3 regions of the Sphingomonas sp. BK481 genome follow, and region 1 is predicted to be linked to each of the others. Evidence: predicted binding sites of a transcription regulator. Region 1 holds the regulator's gene; each other region holds the start of a gene.
What was found. Region 1 encodes LexA, which represses DNA repair genes until DNA is damaged. Its sites were predicted from a motif close to GTTCCNCNCTTGTTCT; they were not measured.

Region 1 (5,038 bases):
CGGAGATCAGTGTCGCGATCACCCCGCCCGCCTGCTTGAACGCCTCGAACTGCGCCAGCGCACTCGCGGTCAGCGCGATCGCGACCGCGGCGATCAGGACGATCCCCGAATGGCCGACCGCGAACCAGAAGCCGACCCCGATCGGCCGCTGCCCGTCCTGCATCAGCTTGCGCGTCACATTGTCGATCGCCGCGATATGATCCGCATCGACCGCGTGGCGCAGCCCCAGCCCCCAGGCGAGCATCGCGGTACCCAGCATCAGCGGTTGCGCCTGGAACAGCGCGAACGCCCATCCCCAGGCGGCGATGTTGGCCGCAACCAGCATCGCGAACATCCAGCCGATCCGGTGTCGCGTCGAACGACCGGCGGTCCGCCCGGTCATAATCTTGGTCATTGGTACATCCCCGGCGTCCGACGAGGACGGGGGCCTGCCGCGAACGACCGGGACGCGCGCCGACCGGACGCCCTGAGCGGCCGGCATGCGTCGCCGATGCGGCCCCCGCCGCATGGTCGTCGCTCAGACGGCGTTCACCGTGCCTCGGCCACCCCCTGGGCCGGGACAAGAGCGACCAGACGCCGGCAGGTCTCCTGGCTCGCGGGTCAAGGCTCGACGCACACCTTCCCAGGCCATCGGCCCAGTGGCTGCCCCCGTTGCAGGGGGCGCGTGCGTGTCGCTCGCCGCTTACAGTTGCAGGGACAGCTGCGGTCTTGGGGCAAACCCCGCACCGCATTCCCATTCAAGCCCCGAGGGGCACCGACGCGATCTGTGCGGATCCGGCTTGCGTCGGACCTGCGCCACAGGGCTAGCGCGTTTTGCCCGCGCTGACGACAGGATTTGCGTGCGGCGCAACGCAGGGCATGTCGTCCCATTTCACCGCAACGTCTGCCGTACCTCGTACGTTGATCGCGTAACCGACCGGTGTCCTGCCGGTCGCGGCGTTGCCCGCTTTCCGCCCCGCGGCTTTCGTGCGAGCAGCGCAGACCTTCATCGCCCCGCTGAACGGAGCCCGCATGCGCCCTCTCGTCCCCGTCGCCGAAGCCCAGTCCCGCCTCTTCGCCATGGCCTCGCGCGTGCCGGCCGAAACCGTGCCGCTGCGCTCGGCGATGGGTCGATGGGCGGCGGAGGACATTCTCGCCCGCCGCACCCAGCCCGCGACCGACCTCTCGGCGATGGACGGCTATGCGATCCGCTACGCCGATCTGCCCGGGCCGTGGACGGTCATCGGCGAGAGCGCGGCCGGCCGCCCCTTCACCGGTTTAGTCGACGCGGGACAGGCGACGCGCATCTTCACCGGCGCGGCGATGCCGGCAGGCGCCGACACGGTGCTCGTCCAGGAGGAAGCCGCGCGCGACGGCGACCGGCTGATGCTCGACGGCGAAGGCCCCGCCTTCGAGGGACGCAACACGCGCCGCAAGGGGCTCGACTTCGCGACCGGCACCCGGCTGATCGCGGCCGGCGACCGGCTGACGCCCGCGCGCATCGCGGTCGCTGCGACCGGCGGACACGGCACGCTGTCGGTCGGCCGCCGGCTGCGCGTCGCGGTCGCCGCGACGGGGGACGAGCTCGTTCCGCCCGGCTCGACCAGCGACCCCGTCCCGCTACCGGAATCAAACGGCATCATGCTCGCCGCGATGCTCGCCGACCTGCCCGTCGACATTATCGATCTCGGAATTCTCCCCGACCGGCTCGACACGCTGCGTGACGCCTTTGCCGGGGTCGATGCCGATCTGCTCGTGACCACGGGGGGGGCGTCGGTCGGCGATCACGACCTCGTGCGCCCCGCGATCGAGGCGGCGGGCGGGACGATCGACTTCTGGCGGATCGCGCTGCGCCCGGGCAAGCCGATGATGGCGGGCGCGCTCGGGCGGATGATGCTGCTCGGCCTGCCGGGCAACCCGGTCTCCGCCTTCGTCACCGCCATCCTCTTCGTCCGCCCCGTCGTCGCGCACATGCTCGGCGCGCGCGATCCCCTGCCGCAGACGACGCACGCGCTGCTCGGCGAGGATCTTCCGCCCAACCAGTCGCGGACCGACTATATGCGCGCCGAACTGCGCGACGGCCGCGCCTATGCCTCGACCATCCAGGACAGCTCGATGCTGCTGACGCTCGCCCGCTCGTCCTGCCTGATCGTCCGCGACGGCGACGCGCCGGCGGCAAGGGCGGGCGACTCGGCGGAAATCCTCGTCATCGCGTGACGTCACCGCTTGACGAAGCTGCAAGTGTTCCATAGAAGTTCCTCGTCTGTTCCGGACGGAGAACCGTTATGCTCACGCGCAAGCAGCACGAGCTTGTCTGCTTCATCAATGACCGCCTCGCCGAGACGGGCGTGTCGCCCTCGTTCGAGGAGATGAAGGACGCGCTCGACCTGAAATCGAAATCGGGCGTGCACCGTCTGATCAGCGCGCTTGAGGAGCGCAACTTCATCCGGCGCCTGCCCAACCGGGCGCGCGCGCTCGAAGTGCTAAGGATGCCCGAGCGTCCGGAGGCGGCAATCGCACAAACTGCGGCGAAGTCGGGGCCGAAGTCGGAGGCTAAGGCATCGGCCAGCACCGTATCTGCGCCGGACACGGCCAGCGCCACGCCCGCGTCGCCCGCCCGCATCGCGGCGAACGACGTCGTCGAGATCCCGCTGCACGGCCGGATCGCCGCCGGCGTCCCGATCGAAGCCTTTGAAGGCAGTTCGATGCTCGCCGTTCCGGCCGCATTGCTCGGCACCGGCGAGCATTATGCGCTGGAGGTTTCGGGGGACTCGATGGTCGAAGCCGGCATCCTCGACGGCGATTATGCGCTGATCCGCCGTACCGAGATCGCCCGCGACGGCGAAATCGTCGTCGCGCTGATCGAGGACAGCGAAGCGACGCTCAAATATTTCCGCCGCGAAGGCGCGATGGTCCGGCTCGACCCGGCCAACCGTGCCTATGACCCTCAGCGTTATGCGCCCGCACAGGTCCGGGTTCAGGGCAAGCTGTCGGGTATCCTGCGCCGCTACGATTGACAAATGCCGGGGAGCGCTGGCGGTCATCACCGCCACGCAACCGGCAGTGGCGTTCGTGACCAACGGCCTCAGGCACCATCGTCCGCGTTTCGGAATTGCGGCCCTCCCAATCGGAGGCCCCACTTTCGCAGGATCATGACCCGACATTCCCAGTCGCGACCTATCGCCCTGACCACCCCCGACCCGGCACCTAAAACCGGACCGACGCCGCACGTCCGGCGACCCCATGCTGATCGCCCGCCGCCCCGAACCGTCGCGTTGACCGCGCCACCGTCGGAGGATCGCGCCACGGGTGCCGGTCCCCCGGATTGAGCACCGTCACCATCCGCCCTGTGGTCAGCGTCAAGGCGATCCCCCCGGTCCGCGTGAGCACCGATCGATCGAGCTTCAGCCATCGCGGCGTACAATCGCGCGGCAGCCCGCGCTCGCTGATGACGATGTCCGCGCGCCGGCAGGCGGCAACCATCTCCGCGATCGGCACCCGGTAAACGCTGCGCGTCGCCAGCACACGCCACGCCCGCCCCCGCGCGACGACATCCGTCAAGCACAGGTCGCGGCTGCACCGCGCGTCGGGCTGATCCGCCAGCAACAGCGGTTCTCCGTCGACCCCGCCATTCTCCGCCAGTGTATCGCGGACATAGTCCCCCGCCTGATCGCGGAGCAGCGCGAGCCCGGCGGCGGTCCGGACCGCGACGTGACGGCCATCGCCCGTCACAAGGATATCGGGTGACGGCGTCATCAGCGCCCAGATCGCGCCGACTGCCAAGGGCAGGATCCCGATCCGTCGCCACCGCGTCCGCCACAGCGCGATCCACACACCGCCGCCGACCATCAAGGCAAACGCCCCGTCGGGCACCGCCGGCAGCGCGCGGACCGCGCCCGGTGCATGCGCCACGCCGCGCGCGAGCCACAGCAGCGCGTCGAGCGCATGCTGCACCAGCCACCAGGCGGGCGCGCCAATCCCGATCGTGTCGAGCAGCAGCGCCAGCGCTTCGAACGGCATCACGACGAACGTGGTCAGCGGGATCGCGACGATATTGGCGACCGCGCCGTACAGCCCGGCCTTGTGGAAATGATAGACCGCGATCGGCATCAGCGCCGTCTCGACGACGAGCCCGGTCAGCAGCAGCGACGCGGCGCCGCGCAACAGGCGCCTGCCGCGGCCCTCGTCATGCGGCGCGAACGTGGCACGGACGACGGGATGCTCGTGCAGCGCGATGATCGCGGTGATCGCGGCAAACGACAATTGAAAGCTCGGCCCGGCGAGCGATTCGGGCAGCGCGAGCATCACCGCGATCGCTCCCGTCGCGACCAGCCGCAACGTCATCGCCTCGCGCCCCATCGCCAGCGCGACCAGCACCAGCAACGCCGCGATGCACGAGCGGATCGTCGGCACCTGGCTGCCCGTCAGCACGGTGTAGCCGATCGCCGCCGCCGCACCGGCAAGCGCGGCAATCAATGGCAGCCGCGTGTGCAGCGCGAGCCACGGGCTGAGCGCCAGCAGCCGCAGCACGATCAGCATCGTAGCTGCGACCGCGGCGGTGATGTGGAGGCCGCTCACCGACAGGAGGTGCGCCAGCCCGGCGCGGCGCATCGCCTCCGCATCCGCGTCGCTGATCGCGCCGACGTCGCCGGTCGCCAGCGCCGCCGCGATCCCGCCCGCGCTCCCGTCGAGTTGCGCAACGATATGCCGCGACAAGGCCACCCGGACCCCAGCGCCGCCGCGGCCCGGCATCGTCACCTCGACCGGAGAAAAGCCCCGCCCCGTCGCGCCGATCCCGCTGAACCAGGCGACGCGCGCAAAGTCATAGGCGCCGGGTACCGCGGGCAAGGGCGGCGGCATGAGTCGAGCGCGCAGCCTTATCGTCGCGCCGATCCCCAGCGTCACTGGCGCATCCGCCTCTGCCAGGTTGATGCGGACGCGGCCTGGCAACGCAACCGGTGCGCCATCGGCGTCCTGCCCCGGCCCGACCGGCCGCACCGTCAACCGCACCAGTCGACGCGCGACGAGCGGTTCGATCGTCTCGACCCGCGCCGACAGC
Region 2 (5,038 bases), on a different contig from region 1:
CGCGGTCCTGACTGGCATGGTCGCGGCAAACAAAAAGGCCGTGCTTCACCATGTCGCCACGCTTGCTGCCGACATTGTCGAAGGCGACGCAAAAACTATCGCGGACCGTCTGATTGCCCGCGAAAAGCTGGGTTCGACGGGATTTGGCGGTGGTGTCGCGATCCCGCATGCCAAGCTTGACGGACTGACACAGGTCACGGCGGTGTTCGCGCGACTGGCGCAGCCGATCGATTTTCAGGCCGTCGACGATCTGCCCGTCGATCTCGTCTTCATGTTGCTGTCGCCGACCGATGCCGGCGCGGTTCATCTGAAGGCACTGGCGCGGATATCGCGCCGGCTGCGCGACAAGCTGTTCCTCGACAAGCTGCGCGGTGCGGGTTCGACCGATGCGCTCTATGCGCTGTTCACCGCCGATGCGGTCCGTGATGCCGCCTGAACTGGCCTCCGCCGGCGCCGAGGCGCATTATCGCGCGCTGGAATCGCTCTACGCCTGTGCGCCGATCAACCGCTTCTTCGAATCCACGCTCGAGATTCCGGAGGCCGGTGTCGCGCGGATCCGGTTCACGATCGACGAACGTCATTATCATGCCGGCGGTGCCGCGCACGGGACGAGCTATTTCAAGATGCTCGACGATGCCGCCTTCTATGCCGCCAACAGCCTCGTCACCGATCGCTTTCTCCTGACGACCGCGTTCAACCTGTTGCTGACCCGCCCGTTAAAGGCGGGGCCGGTCATCGCCGAAGGCCGCTGGATCAGCGGGAAGCGCCGCGTGTTTGTCGCCGATGCCCGGCTGATCGATGCCGAGGGGGAGGAGGCGGCGCGAGGTACGGGTACGTTCATGCGCTCGCGGATCGCCCTGGCCGGGCTTCCCGGATACCGCGCCTCGCCGCGCCCCCTGCCGTGATGGTCCTGCAATGAGCGGCCGTCTTCCCAGCGGCGTCCTCGTCAGTGCGCTGCTGCGACGGGTCAACGACGCGGGCGGTTTTGGCGCGGTGCTCGCCAAAGGGGACGCGCAGGGCGGCGCGATCCTCGTGGTCGCCATCGATCGGGGCGCCCTGCCCCGCCTGCTCGAGCGCGGAATCGGCGCCGACGGGCGAACGGCGCTGATCGACTCGACTCCGGCCGAAGATCTCGACGGCTATTGGCGTCGACGGCGGTCGAGCGATCCGGATCTCTGGGTGATCGAGGTGGATGTCGCAGCGGCGGAACGGTTCGCCGCTGAAACGATCCTGGCCGATTGACTCCAAAGTCCCCCCGATAGAGGGGATATTCAACATTGATTGGCGTTGTGCTGGGACGGGTGCGATCCGGATCAGTTACGCAGTCGGGGGGATGCCTGGACGATCGGCTCGTACGATTGGTTCCGTGGTCCAACCGCATCTGAATAAGTTTGAATGACGATTTTGCAGCGGGCCGCAACGATTGCGGTCATGACCTTCTCTCTCGCCGGCCTGTTCGGCAACAGCGCGCCCAGCCAAGCGACCGGCGTCGATCGCTCGACCGCCAGCCTTACCGCACTCGCAAATCTAAACGCCCTCTCCTCTCAGAATGTTCCGCAGACCGTTCCCGCCGTGACGCCCGTCACCGCCGTCGAGCCCGCTGCACAGACCGCCGTCCAGACGTCGGCCGAAATCGAAGACGAAGAATTCGAAACGCTCGCTCAGGCCGTTGCCGCGCAGGATAGCGCCGCCGCCGACGAAGCGCTCCAGTGCCTTGCCGGCGCCATCTATTTTGAATCCAAGGGCGAGCCGCTCACCGGTCAGCTCGCCGTTGCCGAAGTCATCATCAACCGCGCCAAGTCGGGTCGCTTCCCGGCCGACGTCTGCGACGTCGTCAAGCAGCGCGGCCAGTTCAGCTTTGTCCGTGGCGGCCAGATCCCCGCGATCAACAAGGGCACGTCGTACCGCACCGCCATCGCCGTCGCGAAGGTCGCACTGGCCGATGCGTGGAACAGCCCGGCTGAGAAGGCGCTGTATTTCAACACCGCCGATCGCCGCCCAGCAGGCCGCGTGATCAAGGTCGCTTCGATCGGCAACCACGTCTTCTATCGCTGATCGACAGCCGATCCGGACAGGATCCGGTTCATGATCAGCATCCCATCTGCATCGCCAACGCTATAAACAATCCGTGAACGCGCTTGCGTCGTTCGCGGATTGTTCTATTTCTGGCGCATGCTCGACAGCCCCCCGGACTCCTGCATCGACGAACCCGGATCGCCCTTATGTGCCGCCGATGTGGCACGTGGCGTGATCCGGATGTTGTTGCGTCACGACCTGACCGCGATGGCGGAGGTTCCTCTCGACGGGGGGCGTCGCGCCGATCTGATGGCGATCGATGCCCGCGGGCAGATCGTCGTCGTCGAGATCAAGGTGTCGCGCGCGGACCTGGTCGGGGATGGCAAATGGCCTGAGTATCTCGGGCATTGCGATCGCTATTTCTGGGCGGTGCCGGCCGGGTTCGACATGCGGCCGCTGCAGGGGGCGGCGTTTCTGCCCGAACGTACCGGGATCATCGTCGCCGATCGCTATGACGCCGCGATCGTCCGCGAGGCGCATACGACCCCCCTGCCCGCGCATGTCCGCAAGCGCTGCACGCTGGCCTTCGCCAGACGCGCCGCACGCCGCCTGATCGCACAGGTCGATCCCGACGCCGCCGGTCTCGCCTTCTGATCCGGCTGGCGGCTGATCCTCACGATACGCGGCAGGATCAGCCGCCCGGCGACGTGATCGTCAGAATTTCGGCCCCGCGACCGCCTTGCGGGTCTTCTTCGGCGCATCGGCCAGCAGCTTGGTCACCACGACGTTGCGGCCGTCCTGCTTGGCATAATCGCGCGCCGACATGCCGGCGATGATATCGGCCTGATCGGGGTCGGCGTTTTCGTTGAGTAGCACGCGGATCATGGCAACGTCGCGGCGCTGAACGGCGCGGATCAACGGAGTCTCTCCTGCCGAATTGGCAAGATTCGGATTGGCGCCGGCGGCGGTCAGGATCGGGATCATGTCGGTCTGGCCGAGCGTCACCGCGAGGAGCAGCGGCGTGTTGCCCTTGCCGTCGCGCAGATTGGCGTCGGCGCCTTTCTGCAGCAGGAACCGCAGATAGGTCTCGTCGGCGCGTTTGATGACGATGTGCAGTGCGCCCTCGCCTGTCGAGACGTCGCGTGCATTGACGATGCTGCTGCCCGGACGTCCGAGCATTTCGAGGACTTCGTTGTTCTTTGACTCGCGCACCGCGTTCAGGAATTTATAGCCTTCCGACTGGTTCTGCGCGTGTGCGACACGCGGGGCGATCACGGTGGCTGCGGGAAGCGCGATCACGGCTCCCATCAACAGGGCGCCCATGGTCTTGGCGCCCGTCGTCAGGGCGGGGCACTGGCGGATATACGACATCGATAGATCCTCGGGACGCGGGTGATGTGCGACGCTTGCGCCGCACGGGCTAACAGATCAAGGCTGGCTGTATCATGACCAATCGACGCCCCGCCCTTCTCGCCGCCCTCGCGCTCGCGGCGTGCAGCCCCTCTGCGCCCGATACGAGCGCGGCGCCCGCGACGCCGCCGCTTGCCGGGGCGCGGATCGGCGGGCCGTTCACGCTCGTCGATCAGGACGGGCAACAGGTCAGCGACCGCCGGTTCGCAGGCAAATACCGGATCATGTATTTCGGCTACACCTTCTGTCCCGATGTCTGTCCGACCGACATGCAGACGATCGGCGGCGCGATGAAACTGCTCGAGGCCAGCGACCCGGCGCTCGCGGCGCGGATCGTGCCGATCTTCGTGACCGTCGATCCGACGCGTGACACGCCTGCGGTCGTCAAGCAGTTTGTCACCGCCTTTCATCCGCGCGTCGTCGGGCTCACCGGCAGTCCCGCGGCGATCGAGACCGTAAAGAAGGAATTCGCGATCTTCTCGGCCAAGGGGGATGCCGCGCCCGGTGGCGGCTACCTCGTAAATCACTCGCGTCAGGCCTATCTGATGGATCCGGACGGCAAGCCTCTCGCGCTGCTGCCACAGGATAAGGGACCACAGGCCTTGGCCGACGACATCAAGCGCTGGGCCCGATGAGCGCCAGATTCTGGGAAGACACGCCGATCGAGAAGCTCGATCGCGGCCAGTGGGAAGCCCTGTGCGACGGCTGCGGCAAATGCTGCATCCACAAGCTTGAGGACGAGGATACCGGCGAACTCGTCGCGACCAACGTGTCATGCCGGCTGCTCGACCGGCGCAGCGGGCAGTGTTCGGACTATCGTCACCGCCACGCCTATGTCGCCGAATGCGTGCGCCTCACGACGTCGAACGTCCGCGATATCGACTGGCTGCCCTCGACCTGCGCCTACCGCCTGCGCGCGGCGGGCGAGCAGCTTCCCGAGTGGCATTATCTCGTCTGCGGCGATCGCGAGGCGGTCCACCGCGCCAAACAGTCGGTCCGCGGCTGGACGATCAGCGAGGACGAGGCCGGCGAACTCGAATATCACGTGATCGACCGCGAACTCTGACGCGGTGATCGACGGTCTCGAGATCATCCGGCATCCGCGCGCACGCCGGGCACGGTTGTCGATCGATGCCGCCAGCGGCCGCGCCCGGCTCGTCCTGCCCAAGCGGGCGGCGCTCAAGCAGGCACTGGCCTGGGCGGAGGAGAAGGCGGACTGGATCGCGGAACAACGCGCGCGTCTGCCGCGGCCGCAGCCCTTCGTTCCCGGTGCGGTCGTGATGGTCGCCGATGAGCCGGTGACGATCGCATGGACCCCCGGCAGCCGCCGCACGGTGGTCCGCGACGGCGCGATCCTGTCGCTGTCCGGCCCCGTCGAGACGATTCCCCGCCGTGTTGAGGCATGGCTCAAGCGTACCGCGCTGGGCCTGCTGGACCAGGAAACCGCCGAATATGCCGCCAAGGCGGGGGTGAGCGTCACGCAGGTCGCGATCGGTGATGCCAGGGGCCGCTGGGGCAGCTGCGCGACGAGCGGGGTGATCCGCTACAGCTGGCGGCTGATCCTCGCCCCCGGCTTCGTACGGCGGGCAACGGTGGCGCATGAGGTCGCCCA
Region 3 (5,038 bases), on a different contig from region 1:
GGGCGTCGCCAAGATCGGCTTCGGCGCGATCGTCTGGAGCGGCGTGATCAAGACCGTCAGCGCGATCTTCGTCTCGCCCGCGGTCGGGCTGCTGCTCGCGCTGCTGCTCGTCCTGCTCGTCGCCTGGACCAGCCTCAAGCTCACCCCGCTCGGCGTCGACAAGCGCTTCCGCAAGCTCCAGCTTATCTCCGCCGCGCTCTATTCGCTCGGCCATGGCGGCAACGACGCGCAGAAGACGATGGGGATCATCGCGGTGCTGCTCTATTCGCAGGGGCTGCTCGGCGGCGAGTTCCACGTGCCCTTCTGGGTCGTGCTGTCCTGCCAGGCGGCGATGGCGCTCGGCACGCTGTCGGGCGGCTGGCGGATCGTCCACACCATGGGGTCGAAGATCACCCGGCTGACCCCCGCGCAGGGCTTCTGCGCGGAGACCGGCGGCGCGATCACGCTGTTCGCCGCGACCTTCTGGGGTGTGCCGGTCTCGTCGACGCACACCATCACCGGCGCGATCGTCGGCGTGGGTGCCGCGCGACGCCTGTCCGCGGTGCGCTGGAACGTCGCCAGCAACATCATCATCGCCTGGACCGTGACGCTGCCCGCCGCCGCCGCGATCGGGGCGGCGACCTATTGGCTGACCGGGCTGTTTATCTGATAAATGCAGGCGCTTACGGCCTGTTAAGCATGATCGGAGGGCAATTGCGCAACCGCTGATGCGGTACGCTCGCGGTATGTTCTCGCGCTCCCCCGCCATTCCCCTCCGCGATCATCCCGACGCCACGAGCCTCATCCTGTTCGGGCTCGTCGAAAGCGACGAGGATGCGTGGAGCGCCGCGCAGCATGTCCGCCTCGCCAAGGTCGGCGCGGTCTGGCCGGTCGCGCTGATCGCGCATCTGGTCGCCGCGGCGATCGTCTTCGGCGTCTCGCTGGCGGCACAGCCGGCGCTGATCGCGGCGGTGGCGGTGCATGCGGGGGTGATCGCCCTGCTGTCCGGCGCGGCCTTTGCGACGGTGCGCAGCGCGACGCTGCGCGAATGGCCGATCCATCGCCGCAACGCGGTGCTCGCGACCTGCGCCGCCGGGCTCTCCGCCGCGCTCCTGTCCTTGCTCTGGGTCACCGTCGAGCTGCCGGGCGGGCCGATCGAGCTCGCCGGGCTGGTCGCGATCGTCGGCGCGATCAGCGTGACCGCGATCACGCTTTATGCCGTGCGCGCCGCGACCCTGGGGTTCGGCATCGGCCTGGCGCTGATGCTGACCGTGCTGTCGGGCGTCGGGATCGCGCCGGTCGTCGCGATCGCCGCCTTTGCCGGGTTTGCCGCGGTCGCCTACCGGATGGCGCGGATCGACTATGCGCTCGCGCTCGATCATGCGGACCAGTCGAGCGAGGGCCGGCTCGCGATGAAGCTGATGGCGGAGTTCGAGAATTACGGCCCCGGCTGGTTCTGGGAAGCCGACCGGCGCGGTCGCATCACCTATATCTCGCCCAAGATGGCGCACGCGCTCCCGCCGCCGTCGGATCCGGAGGAGGGGTGCGACCCGTCGTCCGGGCTGGTCGGCTGCATCCTCACCGACCTGTTCCGCATGGACAGCGAGGCACCCGGCACCGAACGCACGCTCGCCTTCCATCTGTCGTCGCGCACCTCCTTCTCGGACTATTCGGTCTGCGCCGCCGCCGACCCCGCGCCCGAGCGCTGGTGGTCGATGTCTGGCCGACCCGTGATCGACGAGATCGGCCGCTTTCAGGGCTTTATCGGCACCGGCTTCGACCTCACCGAAAAGCGCAAGGCCGATGCCGAGATCAACCGCCTCGCGCTGTTCGACGGGCTGACCGGGCTCGCCAACCGCCAGCGGATGCGGCTGTCGCTCGACAAGACGCTCGCGCAGCAGGCCGGGCCCTACCGCCCGACCGCCTTGTTCCTGATGGATCTCGACCGATTCAAGGCGGTCAACGACACGCTCGGCCATCAGGCAGGCGACCTGCTGCTCAAACAGGTCGCGCAGCGGCTCACGCGCGTCGTCGGTGACGCAGGGCTGGTCGGCCGGCTCGGCGGCGACGAGTTCCAGGTCGTGCTCCCCGGCGTCGACAACCGCGACACGCTCAGCACCCTGTCGCGCGAGCTCATCCTCGCGCTGTCGCAGCCCTATTTCATCAGCGGCGCGTCGGTCTCGATCGGCTGCTCGATCGGCATCGCGATCACGCCGCAGCACGGCAAGGATTCGGAGACGCTGATCCGCAACGCCGATCTCGCGCTCTATGCGGCCAAGGCCGATGGCCGCGGCGTCCACCGCTTCTATTCGGACGACATGCTGGCGGGGGCGAAATCGCGCAAGCAGCTCGAGGACGATCTGCGCATCGCGGTGACCGAGGGCGCGTTCCACCTCTGCTACCAGCCCGTCGTCAGCACCAAGTCGACGCGGATCGTCGGCTATGAGGCGCTGATCCGCTGGAACCATCCGACGCGCGGCCCCGTGTCGCCCGCCGACTTCATCCCGATCGCGGAGGAATGCGGGCTGATCGAGGCGATCGGCACCTGGGTCCTGCGCACCGCGTGCAACGCCGCCGCGCGCTGGCCTGCCGACGTCCGCGTCGCGGTCAACGTCTCGCCGATCCAGTTCGCCAACCCCGCGCTCCCAGCCCTCGTCACCAGCGCGCTCGCCCAGTCCGGGCTGCCCGCCAACCGGCTCGAGCTCGAGATCACCGAGGGCGTCTTCCTCGACGAGAGCGCGTCCTCGGACCAGATGTTCAAGGCGCTCAAAGGAATCGGCGTCCGGCTCGCGCTCGACGATTTCGGCACCGGCTATTCGTCGCTCGGCTATTTGCGCACCGCGCCGTTCGACAAGATCAAGATCGACCAGTCGTTCGTGAAGGGCGCGGCCGAGCCCGGCAACCGCAATGCCGCGATCATCAAGGCGATCGTCATGCTCGCTGACACGCTCGGCATGGAGACGACCGCGGAGGGCGTCGAGCTGCAGGACGAGATCGCGCTGGTCCGCGATCTCGGCTGCAGCCATATCCAGGGCTATGTCTATGGCCGCCCGGTCCTCAACGAAGTGGTGATGGAACAGCTTGCCACCGCCGCGGGGGTGGCGACGGCCGCCGGGTTCAAGACTAGCCGTGCGCCGCGCGTGCGGATGCTGCGCTCGGCGCGGCTGCTGGTCGAGGACACGCTCGTCGATGTCCGCGTCCGCGACATCTCGACCAGCGGGGCGATGGTCGAGGGGCTGATGGTCCGCGGCGATCCGACCGGGGCCGGGGTCTCGATCGAGCTCGTCGATGGGCAGATGATCGGCGCGCAGATTCGCTGGCTGCGCGACGGCCGCGCCGGGCTCGCCTTCGATCATCCGGTCGATATCGAACGGCTCGGCCCCCCGCCGCTGGTCCGCGGGATGCGCCGCGCGGGCTGACCGCGGGCGCGCGCGGCTCGCTCGAAAATATTTCGAAAGGCGCGAAATCCGCTTGCGTATCGCGAACCCGGCGCAGATCCACGCGTCGCGCCGCCGCCGCTGCCTCGCGATACCCCCATCGACCCCGGGCAGGGCCGCAACGGGCCAACTAGCGGCTTGCACCCGCTGCGGGATTGGCACAGTATCTGGGGGCTACTTACAGCGGCAGGCCCTATCTCTGGTAGAACATGGTGCGCCCCTCGGGCTGCCACCCTGATTGTCGACAGGCGTGACCACGCGCTGCCGATCAGTTTTTGTTCTGCTTTTGATCTGCCCGATGATAGCATGGGATATGCTCCCGATTCGAACGATTACAGAATTTTAGGAGCGGTCTTTTGGATTTCAGAGACAGCAGCCGGGATAGCGACATGACGACCGACACCATCGAACAGACCCTCGACACGCCCGCAGCAGAGGCCCCCAAGGCGCCGCGTCAAGCGCAGGACAGCCATTCCGTGCGCGCGCAGATCTACCCGGTCGAGGTCGATCACAGCCGCGACGCGCTGCTGACCGAATTCGGCAAGGAGACGCTGAAGGACCGCTATCTGCTCCCGGGCGAGAGCTATCAGGATCTGTTCGTCCGCGTCGCGTCTGCGTACGCCGATGACGCCGGCCACGCGCAGCGCCTCTACGACGCGATCTCGAAGCTCTGGTTCATGCCCGCCACCCCCGTTCTCTCGAACGGCGGCACCGGTCGCGGCCTGCCGATCTCCTGCTATCTCAACTCGGTCCCCGACAGCCTCGGCGGCATCGTCGACACCTGGAACGAGAATGTCTGGCTCGCCTCGCGCGGCGGCGGCATCGGCACCTATTGGGGCAATGTCCGCGGCATCGGCGAGCCGGTCGGCCTGAACGGCAAGACCAGCGGCATCATCCCGTTCGTCCGCGTCATGGATTCGCTCACCCTCGCCATCTCGCAGGGGTCGCTGCGCCGCGGTTCGGCCGCGGTGTACCTCGACGTCTCGCACCCCGAGATCGAGGAATTCCTCGAGATCCGCAAACCCTCGGGCGATTTCAACCGCAAGGCGCTGAACCTCCACCACGGCGTGCTGATCACCGACGCGTTCATGGAGGCGGTGCGCAACGGCGAGGAATGGCATCTGCGGTCGCCGAAGGACCAGGCGATCCGCGCCACCGTCGACGCGCGCTCGCTGTTCCAGAAGCTCGTCGAGACGCGTCTCCAGACCGGCGAGCCCTACATCGTCTTTGCCGATCACGTGAACAAGGCGATGCCCAAGCATCACCGCGAACTCGGCCTCAAGGTCTCGACCTCGAACCTGTGCTCGGAAATCACGCTGCCGACCGGCAAGGATCATCTCGGCAACGAGCGGACCGCGGTCTGCTGCCTGTCGTCGCTGAACCTCGAAACCTGGGATCAGTGGAAGGACGAGAAGGGCCTGATCGAGGACGTGATGCGCTTCCTCGACAACGTGCTCCAGGATTATATCGACCGCCACGAGCCCGGCATGGAACGCGCCGCCTATTCGGCCGGCCGCGAGCGTTCGGTCGGCCTCGGCGTCATGGGCTTCCACAGCTTCCTCCAGGCACGTGGCATCCCGTTCGAGGGCGCGATGGCGAAGTCATGGAACCTGCGGATGTTC

Region 2: a site for LexA is predicted at 2,146-2,161, ahead of FHY04_RS07250 (MmcB family DNA repair protein). Genes of this name have one in related genera too.
Region 3: a site for LexA is predicted at 3,694-3,709, ahead of FHY04_RS00465 (ribonucleoside-diphosphate reductase subunit alpha). Genes of this name have one in related genera too.

What each region holds. Positions count from the first base shown of each region.
Region 1 covers NZ_JACIAP010000004.1:222,703-227,740, forward strand. Annotated here, with positions in the region: gene FHY04_RS10130 (HoxN/HupN/NixA family nickel/cobalt transporter) at 1-334, opposite strand, end outside; cobalamin riboswitch at 561-774, opposite strand; gene glp (gephyrin-like molybdotransferase Glp) at 1,012-2,196, shown strand; gene lexA (transcriptional repressor LexA) at 2,265-2,996, shown strand; gene FHY04_RS10145 (ComEC/Rec2 family competence protein) at 3,187-5,038, opposite strand, start outside.
Region 2 covers NZ_JACIAP010000003.1:206,380-211,417, forward strand. Annotated here, with positions in the region: gene FHY04_RS07230 (PTS sugar transporter subunit IIA) at 1-436, shown strand, start outside; gene FHY04_RS07235 (PaaI family thioesterase) at 426-905, shown strand; gene FHY04_RS07240 (DUF1491 family protein) at 916-1,242, shown strand; gene FHY04_RS07245 (cell wall hydrolase) at 1,432-2,055, shown strand; gene FHY04_RS07250 (MmcB family DNA repair protein) at 2,173-2,670, shown strand; gene FHY04_RS07255 (ankyrin repeat domain-containing protein) at 2,731-3,387, opposite strand; gene FHY04_RS07260 (SCO family protein) at 3,462-4,061, shown strand; gene FHY04_RS07265 (YcgN family cysteine cluster protein) at 4,058-4,492, shown strand; gene FHY04_RS07270 (M48 family metallopeptidase) at 4,497-5,038, shown strand, end outside.
Region 3 covers NZ_JACIAP010000001.1:104,914-109,951, reverse strand. Annotated here, with positions in the region: gene FHY04_RS00475 (inorganic phosphate transporter) at 1-649, shown strand, start outside; gene FHY04_RS00470 (EAL domain-containing protein) at 708-3,398, shown strand; gene FHY04_RS00465 (ribonucleoside-diphosphate reductase subunit alpha) at 3,806-5,038, shown strand, end outside.